Regions from separate parts of the Pseudomonas sp. GW821-FHT09C08 genome, predicted to be linked through region 1. Evidence: predicted binding sites of a transcription regulator. Region 1 holds the regulator's gene; the other holds the start of a gene.
The links. Region 1 encodes sigma-54, which starts transcription at its own class of promoters, with help from an activator protein. Its sites were predicted from a motif close to ANTGGCATNNANNTTGCTNT; they were not measured.
Positions count from the first base shown of each region.

Region 1 (10,679 bases):
GGCAATTGGCGACCTGCGAATTGCTGCCGTCTATTTCTCACTCCGACCTGGTGCAAGGATCTAACGATGAGTAACACCCGTATCGAACGCGACAGCATGGGCGAACTGCAGGTGCCGGCCGAGGCCTTGTACGGTGCGCAAACCCAGCGCGCGGTGAACAACTTTCCGATCAGCCATCAGCGCATGCCGGCGCAGTTCATCCGCGCCCTGATCCTGGCCAAGACCGCGGCCGCCAAGGTCAACGTCGACCTCAAGCAAATCAGCGAAGGGCAGGGCAAGGCCATCGTCGATGCCGCCCAGGGCTTGCTCGAAGGCGATTTCATGCAGCACTTCCCGGTGGACATCTTCCAGACCGGCTCCGGCACCAGCTCCAACATGAACGCCAACGAAGTGATCGCGACCCTCGCCAGCCGTTTGCTCGGCGAAGCGGTCAATCCCAATGATCACGTCAACTGCGGGCAAAGCAGCAACGACATCATCCCGACCACGATCCACGTCAGCGCCGCGCTGGTGCTGCACGAGCAAACGCTGCCGGCACTGCTGCACCTGGTACAGGTGATTGAGCAGAAGGCCGAAGAAGTCCATCCGTTCATCAAGACTGGCCGTACTCACCTGATGGACGCCATGCCCGTGCGCATGAGCCAGGTGCTCAACGGTTGGGCGCAGCAGCTCAAGGCCAATATCGGTCATTTGCAGGACCTGCTGCCGAGCCTGCAGGCTCTGGCCCAGGGCGGTACGGCGGTGGGCACGGGGATCAATGCGCACCCGGAATTTGCTGCGCGCTTCAGCCAGCAACTGAGCAGCCTGACCGGCGTGAAGTTCACCCCGGGCAAGAACCTGTTCGCGTTGATTGGCTCCCAGGACACCGCCGTCGCCGTCTCGGGCCAGTTGAAAGCCGTTGCCGTCTCGCTGATGAAAATCGCCAATGACCTGCGCTGGATGAACTCCGGCCCGCTCGCCGGCCTCGGTGAAATCGAATTGGAGGGCCTGCAGCCTGGCTCGTCGATCATGCCCGGCAAGGTCAATCCGGTGATCCCGGAAGCGACTGCGATGGTCGCCGCGCAGGTGATCGGCAACGACAGTGTGATCACCATCGCCGGCCAGTCGGGCAATTTCGAGCTGAACGTGATGTTGCCGATCATCGCGCAGAACCTGCTCGGCAGCCTGGAGCTGCTGGCCAATTCCAGTCGCCTGTTGGCGGACAAGGCCATCGCCAGCTTCAAGGTCAACGAGGCCAAGCTCAAGGAAGCGCTCTCGCGCAACCCGATCCTGGTCACCGCACTCAACCCGATCATTGGTTACCAAAAGGCCGCTGAAATCGCCAAGAAGGCCTATCAGCAAGGCCGCCCGGTGATTGATGTCGCCCTCGAGCACACCGACTTGCCGCGCAGCCAACTGGAGGTCCTGCTGGACCCGGAAAAGCTCACGGCCGGCGGCGTGTAATCACCGACACTGCTTTGGAGGCTCACCATGGAGCATTGGAAACGCACGATCGAACGGGCCAATCGCTGCTTTATGCAGGGCGAGCTGGTAGACGCTCGCGAGGCCTATCTGCAGGCCCTGGCCCTGGCTCAGGTGTTGTTCGAGCGCTGGGCGGATGCCGACGAAGCGGTGGCGGCTTGCGTCATTTCCCATCACAACCTGGCGGACCTGCACCTGCGCCTGAACCAGCCGGAGGAGAGCGCCGAATACCTTTGCGCCATCCACCAGCGCCTCTTGCAGACCATGCAGGACCCGCGCCTGAGCCCGCAATTGCGTGAAGCGGCCCTGCGCCAGAGCAGCAAGACCTACGTTGAGCTGTTGAATTTCATCAGCGACCACGGCGAGTACCCGCGTACTCATCGGCTGCTGGGCAGCACGGCGGCGCCCTCGGATGCGTCGACTCGCAACAGTCCTTATTACGGAGCACATTGAAATGTCCTACACCTTGCCTGCCTTGCCTTACGCCTACGATGCCCTGGAACCGCATATCGATGCGCAAACCATGGAGATTCACTACACCAAGCACCACCAGACCTACATCAATAACCTCAATGCTGCGGTCGAGGGCACTGAGTTCGCCGGCTGGCCGGTAGAGAAACTGGTCTCCAGCGTGCAACAACTGCCGGAAAAACTGCGTGCGGCGGTCATCAACCAAGGCGGTGGCCACGCCAACCACTCGTTGTTCTGGGCAGTGATGTCGCCCAAGGGCGGCGGCAAGCCAGAAGGCGCTCTGGGCAAGGCCATCGACGAGCAACTGGGCGGTTTCGACAGCTTCAAGGAGGCGTTCACCAAAGCCGCGTTGACGCGTTTCGGCAGTGGCTGGGCCTGGCTGAGCGTGACACCGCAAAAGACCCTGGTGGTGGAAAGCAGTGGTAACCAGGACAGCCCGCTGATGAACGGCAATACGCCGATCCTGGGCCTGGACGTCTGGGAACACGCTTACTACCTGCTGTACCAGAACCGTCGCCCGGAATACATCAATGCCTTCTACAGTGTTATCAACTGGCCGGAAGTTGCCGCGCGCTATCAGGCCGCCCTGGCCTGATCTTCACCCTTCATAACCCGATCTAAGGCCGACTATGGGCACGCAAACACTGGCGATCAGCAGCGGACGAATGTTTCGTTATGCGTTTGGCTCGCTGCTGCTATTGGCAGGTACTGCATTGTTGGTGGCCCATGGGCTGGCCTGGCTGGACCTGGAGCCGCGTATCTTGCGCGCCCTGCAGGGCGGGTCAATCTGTGCACTCGGCACGGCACTCGGCGCGGTGCCGGTGTTGGTGATTCGGCGCATGCCGGTGGCGTTGAGCGATACATTGCTGGGCTTTGGCGCCGGGGTAATGCTGGCGGCGACGGCGTTTTCGCTGATCGTGCCGGGCATTGCCGCGGCTGAAGGCCTCGGGCTCTCGCCCTGGGGCGCCAGTGGCTTGATCAGCTTCGGCATCATGCTGGGTGCATTCGGGTTGTATCTGGTTGACCGCAAGGTCTCCGGCGCAAGCCCGGAAATGTTGGTGGGCACGCCGGACAACCCGGTGATCCCGCCGCGCATCTGGCTGTTCGTGTTTGCCATTATTGCCCACAACATTCCGGAAGGCATGGCGGTGGGCGTTTCCGCCGGCGGCGGCATGCCGGACGCCGATAGCTTGGCCATGGGCATTGCCTTGCAGGACGTGCCCGAAGGGCTGGTGATTGCGTTGGTATTGGCCGGGGCCGGGATGTCGCGGGTCAAGGCCTTCCTGATCGGAGCCGCGTCAGGCTTGGTGGAGCCGGTATTTGCAGTGCTTTGCGCATGGCTGGTGAGTTTGGCCGAGGTGCTGTTGCCGTTGGGCCTGGCCCTGGCTGCTGGCGCGATGCTGTTAGTGGTGACCCACGAAGTGATCCCGGAGTCGCGGCGCAATGGTCATGAGAAGCTCGCCAGCCTGGGGTTGTGCATCGGGTTCTGCTTGATGATGGTGATGGATACAGCCCTGGGGTAAACCGCTCCCTGTTAAGAGCTGGCTCGCCGGCGCTCGGTCGCGGTCTTGAAGGACGCTATCGCCGGCAAGCCGGGCTCCTACGGAAGGTTATTCGCCTTCGTCGAAGAAGTTATTGATCAATGCCACCAGTGCGGCCATTGCTTCGTCTTCCTGCTCACCTTCGGTCTTCAGATGAATCTTGGTGCCCTTGCCGGCAGCCAGCATCATCATGGCCATGATGCTCTTGCCGTCGACCATGGATTCCGGGGTGCGCCCGGCGCGGATCTGACAGGGAAACTGCCCGGCAACACCGACGAATTTGGCCGAGGCGCGGGCGTGCAGGCCCAGCTTGTTGATGATTTCAATTTCCAGAGCGGGCATCGCGGGGGTGTTCCTTTCAGCTAAGGTCGCGGTGGCGAACCTGGACGTTCTTGAGGGTTTGTTGCAGCACCTGGCCCAGGCGCTCGGTCAGGTAGACGGAACGGTGGTGGCCGCCGGTGCAGCCGATGGCGATGGTGACATAGGCGCGGTTGCTCGCGGCAAAGCGCGGCAGCCATTTGAGCAGGTAGCTGGAGATGTCCTGGAACATCTCCTCCACATCCGGCTGCGCTGCCAGGTAATCGGCCACCGGCTGATCCAGCCCGGACTGATCACGCAGTTCCGGTTTCCAATAGGGGTTGGGCAGGCAACGCACATCGAACACGAGGTCGGCGTCCACCGGCATGCCCCGCTTGAAGCCAAAAGACTCCACGAGAAATGCGGTGCCAGGCTCCGGCTGATTCAGCAGGCGCAGCTTGATGGCATCGCGCAGCTGGTACAGGTTGAGGCTGGTGGTGTTGATCTTGAGGTCGGCGAGGTCGATGATCGGCCCCAGCAACGTGGTCTCATCTTCGATGGCTTCAGCCAGCGAGCGATGAGGGCTGCTGAGCGGGTGGCGTCGGCGGGTTTCGGAGAAGCGCTTGAGCAGCGTCTCTTCGTCGGCGTCCAGGTACAGCACATCGCAATGAATGTGTTTGGCGCGCACTTCCTCGAGCAATTGCGGGAAGCGCTCAAGGTGGCTGGGCAGGTTGCGGGCGTCAATCGAAACAGCGACCAGGGGTTGCGCCAGTTCGGTGTGGATCAACGCACGTTCCGCCAATTCCGGCAGCAGGCCGGCGGGCAGGTTGTCGATGCAATAGAAACCGTTGTCCTCAAGAACATTGAGGGCGGTGCTTTTACCCGAGCCGGAGCGGCCGCTGACGATGATCAAACGCATGATTACTGCCCGTTTTGTTCATCCAGGACAACCTGATAGAGCGCCTCACTGGTGGCAGCGCTGCGCAGTTTGTCGCGTACTTCCTTGCGGTCGAGCATGCTGGCGATCTGCCGAAGCAGCTCCAGGTGCGCATCGGTGGCAGCCTGTGGGACCAGCAGTACAAACAGCAGGTCGACCGGGGCGCCGTCGATGGCGTCGAAATCGATAGGTTTTTCCATGTGCAGCAAGGCGCTGACAGGTGTTTCACAGCCTTGCAGGCGGCAGTGTGGAATGGCGATGCCGTTACCAAAACCGGTCGAACCCAGTTTTTCACGGGCGATCAGCGACTCATAGACAACTTGCTCATCCAATTCAGGCACTTGGCCATGGATCAGTTTGGCAATTTCTTCGAGGGCTTTCTTTTTGCTGCCGCCCGGCACGTTCACGAGGGAACGGCCGGGGGTCAGGATGGTTTCAAGTCGGATCATGGGGGGAGAGTTAACGACCTGTACCTTGCATCAGGTGCAGATTCTTTTCCTTATGCTTTATGAGTTGGCGGTCCAGCTTGTCGTAGAGCGAGTCGATCGCCGCGTACATGTCCTCATGTTCCGCATTGGCGACGAGCTTGGCATTCGGTACGTGCAGGGTGGCCTCGATTTTCTGCTTGAGCTTATCGACCTCCATGATGACCTGCACGTTGGTGATCTTGTCAAAATGCCCCGCAAGTTTGTTCAACTTGCTCTCGGTGTACTCACGCAGGGGCTTGGTGACTTCCAGCTGGTGTCCACTGATGTTGACTTGCATACAGCTTCTCCTTCGTTGCCAGTGCATAAAGCGGCAGGCCGGGGTGCCTGCCACTGGAACGCTTTGGCCCGCCCGTCACATCAAACGCTTTCGCTCGCTGGAAGGCGCGATCCCAAGGGATTCGCGGTACTTGGCGACGGTTCGACGGGCGACCTGAATGCCTTGTGCCTCCAGTAAACCAGCGATCTTGCTGTCACTCAACGGCTTTTTCTGATTTTCCGCGGCAACCAGTTTTTTGATGATCGCGCGAATCGCCGTGGACGAGCATTCGCCGCCTTCAGAGGTGCTGACATGGCTGGAGAAAAAGTATTTCAGCTCATATATACCGCGTGGGGTATGCATGAATTTTTGCGTGGTCACCCGCGAGATCGTCGATTCGTGCATGCCCACCGCCTCGGCGATGTCGTGCAGGACCAGCGGTTTCATTGCTTCGTCGCCATATTCCAGGAAGCCGCGCTGATGCTCGACGATCTGGGTGGCGACTTTCATCAGGGTTTCGTTGCGGCTTTGCAGGCTCTTGATGAACCAGCGCGCTTCCTGCAATTGGTTGCGCATGAAGGTGTTGTCGGCGCTGGTGTCGGCGCGGCGCACAAAACCGGCATATTGCGGGTTGACCCGCAGGCGTGGCACGGATTCCTGGTTCAGCTCCACCAGCCAGCGCTCGTTGTCCTTGCGCACGATCACGTCAGGCACCACGTATTCGGCTTCGCTGGACTCGATCTGCGAGCCCGGACGCGGGTTGAGGCTCTGCACCAGCTCGATGACCTGGCGCAGGTCGTCTTCCTTGAGCTTCATGCGGCGCATCAGCTGGCTGTAGTCGCGGCTGCCGAGCAGGTCGATATAGTCGGTCACCAGGCGCTGGGCCTCGACCAGCCAAGGGGTCTTGGCTGGCAGTTGGCGCAGTTGCAGCAACAGGCATTCACTGAGGGTGCGCGCGCCAATGCCGGCGGGCTCGAACTGCTGGATGCGGTGCAGGACGGCTTCAATCTCGTCCAGCTCGATATCCAGCTCCGGATCGAAGGCTTCGAGGATCTCTTCGAGCGTTTCGTCCAGATAACCCTGGTTATTGATGCAGTCGATCAGGGTCACGGCGATCAGGCGATCGGTGTCCGACATCGGCGCCAGGTTCAGTTGCCACAGCAGATGGCTCTGCAGGCTCTCGCCGGCTGAGGTGCGCGTGGTGAAGTCCCATTCGTCATCGTCGTTACTGGGCAGGCTGCTGGCGCTGGTCTGGTAGACGTCTTCCCAGGCGGTGTCCACGGGAAGTTCGTTGGGGATGCGTTCGTTCCAGTCGCCTTCCTCAAGGTTATCCACCGTTGGGGCGGTTTCCTGGTAGGAGGGTTCCTGCACGTCGGAATTGGGTTTTTGCTCGATGTTGTCGGCCAGCGGGTCTGCATTATCGAAGTCGTCGCCTTCTTCCTGGCGTTCGAGCATCGGATTGGACTCCAGGGCCTCCTGGATTTCCTGTTGCAGGTCCAGGGTCGACAATTGGAGCAGGCGGATGGCCTGTTGCAGCTGCGGTGTCATCGTCAGCTGCTGGCCCATTCTCAGGACTAGCGATGGTTTCATGGCAGGGGCTTAACACCTTATTCGCCGGCGCAATGCGCCATCCACGACAGGGCGCGTGAGCGCCAAACATAAGCAAATTATATGCCTGATATCGGGGGCTTTGCCTAGAGCGCGGTAACAATAAAAATCCGGAGGTTTTCATTGACTCCCGCGCACCTTGGCGAACGGCCTGCCACCGCCTTTTTCAAACAGGCAGGCTTACAGGCGGAACTCGTGACCCAGGTACACTTCCTTGACCAGTTCGTTGGCCAGGATAGTGGCGGAGTCGCCTTCGGCGATCAGCTGGCCATCGTTGACGATATACGCGGTTTCGCAGATATCGAGGGTCTCACGGACGTTGTGGTCAGTGATCAATACGCCAATGCCCTTGGCCTTGAGGTGGTGGATGATCTGCTTGATATCACCCACCGAGATCGGGTCGACACCGGCAAACGGTTCGTCCAGCAGGATGAACTTGGGTGCAGTGGCCAGCGCCCGGGCGATTTCCACGCGGCGACGCTCACCACCGGACAGGCTCATGCCGAGGTTGTCGCGGATGTGGTTGATATGGAATTCCTGCAGCAGGCTTTCCAGCTCCTTGCGACGGCCGTCACGGTCGAGTTCCTTGCGGGTCTCGAGGATCGCCATGATGTTGTCGGAGACCGACAGCTTGCGGAAGATCGACGCTTCTTGCGGAAGATAGCCAATGCCCGCACGGGCGCGGCCGTGCATCGGCTGGTGGCTGACGTCGAGGTCGTCGATCAGGACGCGACCCTGGTCCGCCTGGACCAGGCCGACGATCATGTAGAAGCAGGTAGTCTTGCCGGCGCCGTTGGGGCCGAGCAAGCCGACGATCTGGCCGCTGTCGATCGACAGGCTGACGTCGCGCACGACCTGGCGGCTTTTATAAGCCTTGGCCAGATGCTGGGCTTTCAGGGTTGCCATTAGTTCGCCTTCTTCGCATCGGGTTTAGGCGCAGGCTGGGCAGCGCCGTCTTTCTTCTTCGGCTGGATAACCATGTCGATGCGTGGACGCGGTGCGCTGAGCTTGCTGCCCGTGGCGCGGCCGGCGTTGGCGACCTGCTTCACGGTGTCATAGGTGATTTTTTCACCTTCCGTGGAGTTGCCGTCAGGGCTGAGCACCTTGGCCTGGTCGATCAGCACGATGCGATTCTGCTGGGCGTGATACTGGATGGTCTTGCCATAGCCTTTCATCGGGCCGGTATCGGTCGCGGACTGCTTCTGTTCGAAGTAAGCCAGGTTGCCCACTGACGTCACCACGTCGATGTCGCCGGATTGGGTGCGAGTCAGCGTCACCGTGTTGCCGGTGATCTTCATCGAGCCTTGGGTGATGATCACGCCGCCGGTGTAGGTGGCGACGCCTTGCTTGTCATCCAGTTGCGCATCGTCGGCCGAGATGTGGATCGGTTGCTGGCTATCGTTCGGCAGAGCCCAGGCGCTCACGCTTCCCAGTGCTGCGCCCAGACCGAGCAAAATAGGGAGAGTTTTAACGAGCCTCATACTGTCCTCTTACGTTCGATAGCAGGTGTATCCTGCTTTCTTTCAAATACGCTTTCATTCCCTTGCCAGTCGATACACCGCCAGCGCCGTCGATTCTAACGTCTTGCTCGGTCTGCGCATATTGCTTCTGCGGGAATACGGTCATGCGACTGCTGGTAATCACGGTGTCGCGGTTTTTCGCATCGGTGCGTGCAACACGTACCGAGTCGATCAGTTCTACCTGGGTGCCGTCCGGGTTGACCTCGCCACGCTTGCTGGTGACGTGCCATGGAAACTCGGTGCCACGGTAGATGTTCATGTCCGGGTTGGTCAGCAGGGTCACTTCGGTGGCCTTCAAATGCTCGACCTTGTCCGACGTCATCTCGTACTGCACCTTGCCATCGGGCAGGAACTGCACGCTCTTGGCATTGATGGCGTAGTAGTCGATAGCCCCTTCGTCGACCTGCGCAGCAGGCTGGTCGAGAAAGCGCTCCGGGCTGATATTCCAGTAGCCCACCGCCAGGAACAGCGCGGCGATGACCCCGAATAGCAGGAAGTTGCGAATCTTTTTACTCAGCATAAAACGCTCTATAAGTAGGCGGCGTGGGCCGCTTCAAGGCTGCCCTGGGCACGCAGGATCAGCTCGCAGAACTCGCGGGCGGCACCTTCGCCACCACGCGCGGTGGTGATGCCATGGGCGTGCTCGCGGACAAAGGCCGCCGCATTGGCGACGGCCATGCCCAGGCCCACTCGGCGAATGACCGGCAGGTCAGGCAGGTCATCGCCCAAGTAGGCGACCTGCTCATAGCTTAGGTTGAGTTGGCCAAGAAGCTCGTCCAGGACCACCAGTTTATCCTCGCGGCCCTGATACAGGTGAGGAATCCCCAGGTTTTGTGCGCGGCGTTCCACAACGGGAGTCTTTCTGCCGCTGATAATCGCGGTTTGCACGCCCGCTGCCATCAGCATCTTGATGCCTTGGCCGTCGAGGGTGTTGAACGTCTTGAATTCGCTGCCGTCTTCGAGGAAGTACAGGCGGCCATCGGTCAGCACGCCGTCAACGTCGAAAATCGCGAGCTTGATGTTTTTGCCGCGTTGCAACAGGTCGCTGGTCATTTACATCACTCCTGCACGCAGCAAGTCGTGCATGTTCAGGGCGCCGATCGGGCGGTCGTCGGCATTGACCACCACCAGTGCGCCAATCTTGTGGTCTTCCATGATCTTCAGGGCTTCGGCGGCCAGCATGTCAGGGCGCGCGGTCTTGCCATGGGGTGTCATCACGGCATCGATGGTCGCTGTATGGATGTCGATGGTGCGGTCCAGGGTGCGGCGCAGGTCGCCGTCGGTGAAGACCCCGGCCAGGCGCCCGTCGGCTTCCAGGATGACCGTCATGCCCAGGCCCTTGCGGGTCATTTCCATCAGCGCGTCCTTCAGCAGAGTGCCGCGCGGGACGTGGGGCAATTCATCGCCCGAATGCATGACGTTTTCCACTTTGAGCAGCAGGCGCCGGCCCAGGGCGCCGCCTGGGTGGGAAAATGCGAAGTCTTCCGCGGTAAAACCACGTGCTTCGAGCAATGCCACGGCGAGCGCATCGCCCATCACCAGGGCCGCGGTGGTGGAGGAGGTCGGCGCCAGGTTCAGCGGGCAGGCTTCATGGGCCACGTGAACATTGAGGTTCACTTCGGCGGCCTTGGCCAGCGTCGACTCCGGGTTGCCGGTGATGCTGATCATCTGGATGCCGAGGCGCTTGATCAGCGGCAGCAGGGTCACGATTTCGTTGGTGGTGCCGGAGTTGGACAGTGCCAGGATGATGTCATCCTTGGTGATCATGCCCATGTCGCCGTGGCTGGCTTCGGCCGGGTGCACGAAAAATGCGGTGGTCCCGGTGCTGGCCAGGGTCGCGGCGATCTTGTTGCCGACGTGACCCGATTTGCCCATGCCGACCACGACAACGCGGCCCTTGCTGGCCAGAATCATCTCGCAAGCGCGTACGAAATCCGCGTCGATATGCGCCAGCAAGCCTTCCACGGCTTCAAGCTCTAGGCGGATGGTGCGTTGTGCGGATTGAATAAGGTCGCTGGATTGGCTCATGTCTGAAATCGTATAGCCTGACGAAAAGTCGGCGATTATAACGGTAATGATCGATTCCCTCACGCAAGTTCG
Region 1 is NZ_JBWKPG010000007.1:233,613-244,291, forward strand. Features, by position in the region: gene AC07OJ_RS23765 (FagA protein) at 1-74, shown strand, start outside; gene AC07OJ_RS23770 (class II fumarate hydratase) at 67-1,443, shown strand; gene AC07OJ_RS23775 (DUF2753 family protein) at 1,471-1,914, shown strand; gene AC07OJ_RS23780 (superoxide dismutase) at 1,916-2,527, shown strand; gene AC07OJ_RS23785 (ZIP family metal transporter) at 2,562-3,455, shown strand; gene AC07OJ_RS23790 (HPr family phosphocarrier protein) at 3,543-3,815, opposite strand; gene rapZ (RNase adapter RapZ) at 3,832-4,689, opposite strand; gene ptsN (PTS IIA-like nitrogen regulatory protein PtsN) at 4,692-5,156, opposite strand; gene hpf (ribosome hibernation-promoting factor, HPF/YfiA family) at 5,167-5,472, opposite strand; gene AC07OJ_RS23810 (RNA polymerase factor sigma-54) at 5,548-7,041, opposite strand; gene lptB (LPS export ABC transporter ATP-binding protein) at 7,240-7,965, opposite strand; gene lptA (lipopolysaccharide transport periplasmic protein LptA) at 7,965-8,540, opposite strand; gene lptC (LPS export ABC transporter periplasmic protein LptC) at 8,527-9,099, opposite strand; gene AC07OJ_RS23830 (KdsC family phosphatase) at 9,108-9,632, opposite strand; gene AC07OJ_RS23835 (KpsF/GutQ family sugar-phosphate isomerase) at 9,633-10,607, opposite strand.

Region 2 (10,679 bases), on a different contig from region 1:
ATGTTCGGCAGCCACATGCTGTACGCGTTTTTCAGCCTGTGTGCGCTGATCCTGGTATGGCGTATCCGGCCGAAAGCCGTGACCAACCTGCACCAGGTGGACGACGCACCCTTGCACCACGTGGCGATGCCCGACAGCATGTCCAGCTCGCCGTTGGTGGCTGCCCTTGATCCGCGGGTGGATGAACAGGTGGTGCAGGAGCAGATGCAGGTATCCGTACCTGAACCAGAGCCTGAAATCGAGCCCGAGTCTCCCGCTGATGAATCGGTGGTCGAGGCACCAGTCGATCCGCTCGACCCGGACGAGCATCCCCATGATTTGAGCAGGGCACGCCCCTGAAAACAAAAAACGGGCAGATCCCATCAGGATCTGCCCGTTTTTTTATGACGCCAAGCTTTAAAAGTCGTCGTCTTTATCGAAGCGGCGTGCTTCGCGTTGCAGCTGGTAGACGAAACGCTCGACCTGGCGCTGCACCAAGCCACTCATGTTGTGGAAGCGCACGCCGGCGAAGGTGGTGTTGATCTTCTCTTCGAAGTGCAGGTAACGCAGCTCGACCGAGGTGGTCATGCTGCCAAAGGGCAGGGCGGCGATGAAGCGGTCGTAGACCTGGCCCAATTGCAGGCGCTCGGAAATATCGCCATCAAAGCGCAGTTTGCAGCCGGTGGCGGAAATATCCAGCAATTTGCCACTGATCGGCGCCTTGAGTTTCTCGCCGCCCAGTTCGATGTTGACCAGTTGGGCCAGCTTCAAGGCGGCCCGGAAAGCGTTGCGACGCTGATGGTAAACCACCTCGTCGGGCAAGCTGCCGGTGTAGATGCGGTGGCCGTCCTTTTCGCTGATGCTCATGGCGCCGTTGCTTTCCCACGCAACACGCACGCCGTCGTGGAAGCCTTCGATGCGGAACGGCTCACCGTTTTCCAGGTGGCGTTCGCCGTCACGCGGGATCATTTCATCCAGGGCCAGGGTGCCGCCCTCGCGGTCGACATCCACCAGGTAACTCTGGAAGCGTTGGCTGCGTTCGTGGAAGGTGATGATCAGCGGGTCATGGCTTTCTTGCAGCATCCGCAAGGTGCCGGCGATTTCCAGAGGCGTGGTGAGGACCTTGGGTGGCTGCGGGGCATCTTCCGCATTAAGGGCGTTGAACACGGTTCTTCCATCTCCAGACAAAATACGACTACACGCAAGAGCAGGCATTTTGCCAGTATGTGGCGCGACTTGGATAGGCCGCGCGGTAAACGGGCATCAGGCTTGGCTGCGGGTGCTTGGCTTGACCAGGCGCGAGGTGGATCCCTGGGCGTTGTAAAGCGCCGGAGGCTCACCGCCGTGAAGTATACGCAACTGGTTGGCGGTCGTAGCTTGCTGAAGCTGGATCGACTGACCGTTGAGCAGGTTGGCTTCCTGGCACTGGGCGAGCAATTGATTGAGTTCTTTGCTCTGGGCCAGCAATTGATCGCCGACCGAGGAGTGGCTGGCCAATTGTGCCAGGCCATCATGGTCTGCCGGCAGGCCGAGGCTGATGAGGATTTCGCTGCGTTTTTTGCCGTGCTGTTCCAGCAGGACAATCAGCGATTGTTTGCGCGCCAGAATTTCTTCCAGCAAGGGCATGTCCCGGCCGAAGAGTGCCAGGGATTCTTCTTTCAGCAGCTCGAGCAAATGTTGCGTCGGCGCTAGATCATCAATGATCAGTTGAAGCAAATGTTCGTCGTGATGCATGGCTGGCCTTGGGGTTTAAGCGTCCAAAAGCCCGGCGCAGGCCTGTGCCTAGCGCTCGGCTTCGAAATTAAGCAGCTTGCTGGCTACACGGTTGCTGTCGACTTTATAGCTGCCATCGGCGATTGCCTGTTTCAATTCGGCCACACGGGCTTTATTGACTACCGGTTGATCGCGCAGCGAGTCAGTGACCTTCTGCAACTGTTGAGCCTCATTGCTCAGGTGTACGGATTCCCCGCTCTGGCTGGCGCTCGCCTGTTCTGCCTTCGCGGGCAGTGGCTGGGCCTTGGCTTCTACGCTGTCCTTGGTACCGGTGGTACGCGTAGGGCCTGACGTTGCCGGGGTGTTATTCAAACGACTGAAATCGATGACCATGATAAAAAACCTCTGGGTATTTGGACGCTTGCCATGTTTTCGGCCATACCCGGACAAACTTTAGGCGCAATTGACAATAAACTGCACAGGCCGGCACCCAACCCACAGTGTAGGAAAAGCCGGCGTCCGATACCAGCGGTCTATAAAGCCACCTCCACTTGGCCGGGTGCCGTCACCCGCGCCTTGATCACCCGGTTCGAGTTGAGGTTCTTCACCCGGATCTGCTCGCTCATGCCGCCATTGGACAGCGCCTCGCCTGGCATCTTTACCTGCAGCGCGCCGCTGCTGGCGGAAATCACCACCTGATCGCCCTTGCGGATCACCTCCGCCTGCTCCAGGTGCACCAGGGTAATGACCTGGTCGGTGACCACTGGTCGGGTCAATTTCTGTCCGACGGCCTGGTCGAGGGAGGTCAGGTAACCCTGATTGATCATGCTGATGTCGCGTTCACGCAGGACAACGTCCTCGAAACCGATGATGCCGGTGCGTTTCAGCGGGCGGGCCACCACCACCACATCGCGGAACAATTTGACCTGCGCCGGCACGAACACGGTCCAGGGCGAGGCGCCTTCGCAGCGAACTTTCACCGTCACGCGGCCGATGGGCTGGGCGGGACTTTCCAGGGTGGCTGTCAATTCCTTGTCGCAAATTGGCATGCGCAGGCGCGGATCGAGCTGGCTGACCTGGATTTCATAACGCCCGGGTGTCTGGGTGGTCGCCAGATAATCTTCTACAGTGAACTCAAGAAAGCCCTGAGTGACGCCGATAAGTAGATCAGGCAAGGTGACGTTATCGGCGCGGGCCGTGGTTCCCAGGCTCAAGGCGAGCAATGCCATCGAGACGCAGAGCAATCTGCAGTACCGTGGGAAGCCGGGGCGTCGGGAAACTGTCGTTTTAATATCCATGATCTGTAAATTGCAAAGCCCGTGCCGTTTAGTGTTGGGTGCGCGTCTGCCCTTTAGGGAACAGGCCAAAGGTTTTAGCGTAGGAGTAAAGGCATGGCAGGAGTAATGGATTCAGTAAACCAGCGGACACAGCTGGTAGGGCAGAATCGCCTGGAGTTGTTGCTTTTTCGCCTGGATGGCAAACAGTTGTATGGCATCAACGTGTTCAAGGTGCGGGAAGTGTTGCAGTGCCCCAAGCTGACGATCATGCCCAAGTCCAGTCCCGTGGTGTGCGGCGTCGCCAACATCCGCGGCGCGACCATCCCGATTCTCGACTTGGCGCTGGCCACCGGTTCGCCGGCCCTGCAGGACCGCGAGAATCCTTTCGTGATCATTACCGAGTACAACACCAAGACCCAGGGTTTCCTGGTGCGCTCGGTGGAGCGCATCGTCAACATGAATTGGGAAGAGATCCATCCGCCGCCCAAGGGCACTGGCCGCGATCACTACCTCACGGCGGTGACGCGGGTCGATAACCAGTTGGTGGAAATCATCGACGTGGAGAAGATCCTCGCCGAAGTGGCGCCGACCTCGGAATCGATTTCCGTGGGTGTGGTGGACGCCGAGACGGCACACAAGGCGATTTCCTTGCGGGTGCTGACGGTGGACGACTCCTCGGTGGCGCGCAAGCAGGTGACCCGTTGCCTGCAGACCGTCGGTGTGGAGGTGGTGGCGCTCAATGATGGTCGCCAGGCGCTGGATTACCTGCGCAAGCTGGTGGACGAAGGCAAGAAGCCGGAAGAAGAATTCTTGATGATGATCTCTGACATCGAGATGCCGGAAATGGACGGCTACACCCTCACGGCCGAGATACGCAATGACCCACGCATGCAAAAATTGCATATCATCCTGCATACTTCGTTGTCGGGTGTATTCAATCAGGCGATGGTCAAGAAGGTCGGTGCCGATGACTTCCTGGCCAAATTCCGCCCTGATGACCTGGCAGCCCGGGTAGTCGACCGGATCAAGGCAGCAGATCACGGCTAGGGGATGTCCCCTGGCGGTCACACGATTTAAGAGGCGGTATCATTGTCTACGGGTAATTTGGATTTCGAACAGTTCCGGGTCTTCCTGGAAAAAGCCTGTGGCATATTGCTCGGTGAGAACAAGCAGTACCTGGTATCCAGCCGTCTCAACAAACTGATGGAACAGCAGGGCATCAAGTCGCTGGGCGAGTTGGTCCAGCGCATCCAGGGCCAGCCGCGCAGCGGGCTCAAGGAAATGGTGGTCGATGCCATGACCACCAACGAAACCTTGTGGTTTCGCGACACCTATCCGTTTGAAGTGCTCAAGAGCAAGGTGCTGCCGGAAGCCATCAAGGCCAGCCCGGGCCAGCGCCTGCGCATCTGGTCGGCGGCCTGCTCCTCGGGGCAGGAACCGTACTCGATCTCGATGTCCATCGATGAGTTCGAGCGGACAAACATGGGCCAGCTCAAGGCCGGTGCGCAAATTGTCGCCACTGATCTGTCCGGCACCATGCTCACCAACTGCAAGACCGGCGAGTACGACAGCCTGGCCCTGGGCCGTGGCTTGTCCCAGGAGCGCCTGCAACGTTACTTCGACCCGAAAGGGGCCGGGCGTTGGGCGGTCAAGGCGCCGATCAAGAGCCGCGTGGAGTTTCGCTCGTTCAACCTGCTCGACAGCTACGCCAGCCTGGGCAAGTTCGACATGGTGTTCTGCCGCAACGTGCTGATCTACTTCTCGGCCGAAGTGAAGAAAGACATCCTGTTGCGCATCCACGGCACGCTCAAGCGCGGTGGCTATCTGTTCCTCGGCGCATCCGAAGCGCTGAACGGCCTGCCCGATCATTACCAGATGGTGCAGTGCAGTCCTGGGATCATCTACCAGGCCAAGTGACGGTTTGAAGTGTGCTTCGACAAAAAAGGGAGCCCCGCAAAGGGCTCTCTTTTTTTGTGCGCCAAGTCTGAATACCCGGGTGAGCGTAAGCCTTCCGGAACTCATGTTTCGCCATTTTCCACGAACCTGTGGAAGGGGGTGAAGTGCCTACGCCTCCAAAACTTCAGGTGTGCGAGTGGGATTGAATATTCCTCTTCGGCTCATAGTAGAGGGAAGGTCTATGGACAATATTTGGGTGGAGTCTCGCGTTGCGGCACGGTCTGGTTTTGATCCTGCTGTTCAACAACAGCCTTCCGCTGCGCGTGTAGCGCGTTCAGCAACACAACAAACTGGTTCGGGGCCTGTGTTTGGCGTTCAGGACGCCAGGCCGCCAGTCATCAATTTTTCCCCAAGCGAATATGGTTCATCTCAGCAGACCTATAGCTACGGGGCCTATTTGTCTAACGGCCTATCCTCTTCAATTGCTGACGCGCCCGCGGCTATCCTCCCTGGTAAAGCGCGTGGGGGAATCTGGAACAAGGCAAAGGATATTTTTGGAGGGTTTTTTCAGAGCCAAAATGGCAACTGCGCCACTATCTCAGGCATTAAGGCATTGAGCGCGCGTTATGGTTCGAAACCAACTGACCTCTTTTCGAAGGTGGAAGATCTCGGCGACAGGTATCGCGTTACCAAACGCGATGGGAAGGTCGTGGAGTTTACCCACGAGGAGTATATGCAGGTTAGGAAGGACGCGGGGATTGACGGCAGTGACCCTATTGCGCGCGATAACGCGGCCTTTGCCTATGCAGTCGCTGCCAAGCAGGCGGAGTACGATAATCACGAAGGCTCGAAAGGAAACTTCACCAAAGCCCTGGCGTCTCTGAAAAACGGCGAATATACCAAGGATCTTTTCGACCGACTGGGCTTCAAGGGGCTTTACAGGAAAGGAACCGTTGAGGAATTGAGAAATGGCAGCGTGGGCATTATAGAAAAAGATGTTGGGGGAGCAGGTACGGGGCATTCGATGGCCGTGATTGCGGGCGTCGAAGAGCGCTGGGGAAAAAGGGGGAATCTTGTTACACACGGAAAAATCACAGACACCAACGGCAACCAGTGGTCGGACAATGTACTGGTTTTGACTTGATCACTGCTTGCCGCATTGCGCACGTGGGGGATCTCCAGGTCTCGCAGACACGCAGTGCACGGGCGGCTTTTTGACCGCCCGGCTGTTCGGCCCTGCAAAAACGGCAATGCTCATTGCCGCTTTCCTGACGCTTCGCGGAAATCCATTGCCGCTTTTGCGCTGTTGCCACCGGCAACCTTCCTCTAAACCCTTGATTTAAGGGGCTTTCAATTATTGGCATGAGCCTTGCTATAACCCTGTTAACGAACAGCAGGTCAGCCTAAAGGTTTCCGCCATGAGCATCAGCTTCGATAAAGCGCTCGGTATCCACGAACAAGCCCTGGGCTTCCGCGCCCAGCGTGCCGAAGTCCTGGCCAACAACATTGCCAACGCCGACACCCCGAACTACAAGGCTCGGGACCTGGACTTCTCCGCCGTGCTCGCGGCACAGCAGGACAAGACCAAGAACGGCACCTTCGCCTTGAACATGACCAACAGCCGTCATATCGAAGCGCAAGGCCTGGGCAATGGTGACGAGTCGCTGCTGTATCGCACGCCGATGCAGCCATCGATCGACCAGAACACCGTCGACGCCCAGCTGGAGCAATCGGCCTACGCCGAGAACTCGGTGAACTTCCAGGCCAGCTTCACCCTGCTCAACAGTAAATTCAAAGGGCTGATGTCAGCCCTGCGTGGAGAGTAAGCCATGTCCCTGTCCAGTGTTTTCAATATTGCCGGCAGTGGCATGAGCGCGCAGACCACGCGTTTGAACACCGTCGCCAGTAACATCGCCAACGCCGAGACCGTGTCGTCGAGCATTGACCAGACCTACCGCGCCCGTCACCCGGTGTTCGCCACCATGTTCCAGGGCGGCCAGAGCGGCGGCAGCGATTCGCTGTTCCAGGACCAGGGCGCTGCAGGTTCCGGCGTGCAGGTGCTCGGTGTGGTGGAAGACCAGAGCAACCTGGAGGCCCGCTACGAGCCGAATCACCCGGCGGCGAACGAAAAAGGCTACGTCTACTACCCGAACGTCAATGTGGTCGAGGAAATGGCAGACATGATCTCCGCCAGCCGCTCGTTCCAGACCAACGCGGAAATGATGAACACCGCCAAAACCATGATGCAGAAGGTCCTGACCCTGGGTCAGTGATAAGGGGCGCCACTAATGGCCATCGTTGATACGACAAACAACACGGCAGTCCAGGACCTTTTCAATTCCAAGGTCAAGACCGCTACAGATAACAGCAGCGTCGGTGACGCCTCCAAGGCGGCGACGGGCAACCAGTCGCTGGGCAAGGATGCATTCCTGCAACTGCTGGTGACCCAGCTGAAAAACCAGAACCCGCTGTCGCCCCAGGACAACGGCGCGTTCGTGGCCCAGTTGGCGCAGTTCAGCAGCCTGGAAGGCATCAACACCCTGAACGACTCGGTGAATGCGATCTCGAGCAACTTCAGCTCCTCGCAAGCGCTGCAGGCATCGTCGCTGGTCGGGCGCTCGATCATCACCCAGACCGACAAGGCCCTGGTGGACACAAGCAAGAGCATGACCGGTTCGGTCGCGGTGACCTCTGCGGTGGGTAACGTCTCCATCAAGATCACTGACAAAGATGGCAACGTGGTGCGCACCATCGACATGGGCGCCCAGAGCGCGGGTAACTCCGACTTCATCTGGGACGGCAAGAACGACAAAGGTGAAGTGGCCCCCGCAGGTACCTACACCTTCGCGGCCACCACCAAAAATGACAAGGGCGACTCGGTAGCCCTGGCGACCTCGCTGCCCGCGACGGTGACCAGCGTGACGTTGAGCAAGACCGGCGGCGAAATGCTGTTGAACCTTGCAGGTGGCATGGGCAGCGTCAAGCTGTCGCAAATTCAGACTATCGGTACATAGAGCCGGCTAAATACGGCAGAGGGAGAGAAACATGTCTTTTAATATCGGCCTTAGCGGCCTCTATGCGGCCAACAAACAACTGGACGTGACCGGCAACAACATCGCCAACGTCGCGACCACTGGCTTCAAGTCGTCCCGTGCGGAATTCGCGGACATCTACGCCGCCTCCAAACTGGGCACCGGCCAGAACAGCATCGGCAATGGTGTGAACCTGGCGGCTGTGTCGCAGCAGTTCACCCAGGGTGACGTCAACAACAGCGGCGGTATCCTGGACATGGCGATCCAGGGTGGCGGCTTCTTCGTGCAGAAGGGCAGCGACGGCTCGCTGGAATACACCCGCAGCGGTGCGTTCCGTGCCGACAAAGATGGCTACATCACTAACAACACCGGTACTTCGCGCCTGCAAGGCTACGCGGCGGACGCCGATGGCAAAATCGTCAAGGGTGGCCTGGTCGACCTGCAGCTGAACCTGGCGAACCTGCCGCCGAAGGCGTCCACCAAAGTGGACTCCACCAGTAACCTGAATTCTTCGGACCTGCCGATCAATCAGACGGACCACCCGTTCGATCCGACCAAGACCGACAGCTTCAACACCCAGTACTCCACCACGCTCTACGATACCCAGGGCAACGCCCACTCGATGGTGCAGTACATGGTTAAAACCGATGGCAACGTCTGGCAGTCCTACACGCTGATTGACGGCCGTAACCCGGATGGCACGCCGATCAGCGGTAGCGGTGCCGTTGCCCCAGTGCCGTCTACGCTGACCTTTGATACCTCTGGCAAGCTCGAAAAAATTGTCGGCGCCAACGTCAAGGACACTACCATGACCATTGACGACTGGAAGCCGGGCGGCCTGGTCGATGGCGTTTGGAAGGACAACGGTGCTGCTGCCAACACCGGCGGTATTGCCGTCAACATGGGTAACATCACCCAGTACAACTCCGCCAGCTACCGCAACCCACCGGTCACCGATGGCTACGCCACCGGCCAGATCACCGGCCTGAAAATCGACGGCAGCGGTGTACTGTTCGCCACGTTCAGCAACCAGCAGAGCAAGGCTATCGGCCAGATATCCCTGGCCAGCTTCAACAACGAACAGGGCCTGCAGCCCTCCGGCGGCACCACCTGGAGAGAGACCTTCGCCTCGGGCCAGCCGGGTTATGACAGCCCGCAAGCCGGGACCTTGGGTTCGATCGTGGCCAACTCGCTGGAGAACTCCAACGTCAACCTGACCAACGAGCTGGTAGACCTGATCAAGGCCCAGAGCAACTACCAGGCGAACGCCAAGACCATCTCCACCCAGAGCACCATCATGCAGACGATCATTCAGATGACCTGATGCAAAAGCGCTCGACAAGAAGCCCCTCGTAAGAGGGGCTTTTTTGTGGGCGTAGGAAAATAACCCATGACACTACAGGTTACGCGTTGAATTTCTGGGGAAGGAACACTCCATTTCTGTCTTGCCACTGATGGTCAAGAGCCTTGTCGGCTCACCAATCAGTGGGAGTGCCGAAGATGGGAAGTTCAGGAGTATCGGGGGCGCGGCGTACCGCCTCTGTGGCTGGGGTTGCGCGAGGTGATTCGCCGCCCGTTAAACCTGTGGATCACGCATCGACGGTCAAGTCGTTCCTCCAACAGTTGTTCGACGCCGAGAAAGACGGCAAAACCCAGTCGGTCCAGGACTTGCGCAACAAATTGAGTGAGCTGCGTGAGAATTTGGGTGATGAAAAATTCAAGGAGATCCTCAAGAAGCTCATCGAAGAAGCCGATAGCAAGTACCTTGAGCTTCTCAAGCGGCTGCTGAAGGAATGGTTTCCCGATGCGGATGATGTCCCACCACCAGACACGCCACCGCCGGGAGGTGGCGGAGGAGGGGGTAGGGGCGGCGGTAGAGTGGACCCTGCGGGGTTTGGTCCTGCCGAGCAAATGGGCAATCGGCCTTACACAAAAGGGCAGAATTATTTCAACTACAAGCCTGATAACAGTAACCCCGGGCAAAAGCCGGGGACTGGAAAAGAACAGGGCAATATCTGGACGGGTTTCAAGCAAGGGCCTGACGGCAATTGTGTGACGGTTTCCGCAATTAAGGCCGCCATGATGCGGTATGGCAAGGAGCCTACAGATGTATTCAAGGAGGTAAAAGAGGCGGGCGATGGCTATGACGTGACGATGCGCGATGGATACAAGGTTCATTTTTCCAAGGAAGAATTCAAGTTGGCGGCAAAGGAGGCCCGATTCGAGGGCGATGATCCTTCGATGATAACGTCTGCCAACTTCATATTTGCCGCGAGCGCCAAGCGGGCCCAGATGGAAAACAACGACGGTAAGGGCGCGCGCAGTTTCGAGCAAGCCATCCAGACCCTCAACGATGGAGAGTATTCGCGAGAAGGTTTGGACCGCATAGGACTGAAGGGGCTTTACAGGCAGGCGACCGATGCCGACTTGAGAAACAGCAAGGTCGGGACGGTGGAGTACGGCGGCCATTCGATGGCGGTGATTAACGGCCGCATTGAGCTATGGGGGCAGCGAGGCGGTGTACCCGCAGTCGGTATCGCCACCGTATTGATCTAGTCTTGCACGAGGGTTTTACCGGGCAAAAGAAAGCCCCCGATACACGTTAAGTGTATCGGGGGCTTTTCAGCCTTGGGGGTTAGCCCCAGGGCGGGCTCAGCTTATTGGCAAGCTTCGCAATCCGGCTCGTCAATCGCGCAGGCCTTTGGCACTGGCGCCGGGCCGGCCGGGGCGGCGAGCACCGAATCATCACCGTGGTTACCGCTGGACACAGCGTTCAGCTTGC
Region 2 is NZ_JBWKPG010000004.1:152,171-162,849, forward strand. Features, by position in the region: gene AC07OJ_RS15320 (MFS transporter) at 1-339, shown strand, start outside; gene AC07OJ_RS15325 (flagellar brake protein) at 397-1,146, opposite strand; gene AC07OJ_RS15330 (flagella synthesis protein FlgN) at 1,243-1,713, opposite strand; gene flgM (flagellar biosynthesis anti-sigma factor FlgM) at 1,762-2,085, opposite strand; gene flgA (flagellar basal body P-ring formation chaperone FlgA) at 2,226-2,990, opposite strand; gene AC07OJ_RS15345 (chemotaxis protein CheV) at 3,084-4,016, shown strand; gene cheR (protein-glutamate O-methyltransferase CheR) at 4,059-4,886, shown strand; gene AC07OJ_RS15355 (hypothetical protein) at 5,107-6,009, shown strand; gene flgB (flagellar basal body rod protein FlgB) at 6,284-6,691, shown strand; gene flgC (flagellar basal body rod protein FlgC) at 6,695-7,138, shown strand; gene flgD (flagellar hook assembly protein FlgD) at 7,154-7,879, shown strand; gene flgE (flagellar hook protein FlgE) at 7,911-9,221, shown strand; gene AC07OJ_RS15380 (hypothetical protein) at 9,482-10,453, shown strand; gene AC07OJ_RS15385 (ribonucleoside-diphosphate reductase subunit alpha) at 10,555-10,679, opposite strand, start outside.
Region 2: the regulator sigma-54 is predicted to act here: its motif matches at 6,222-6,241, upstream of flgB (flagellar basal body rod protein FlgB).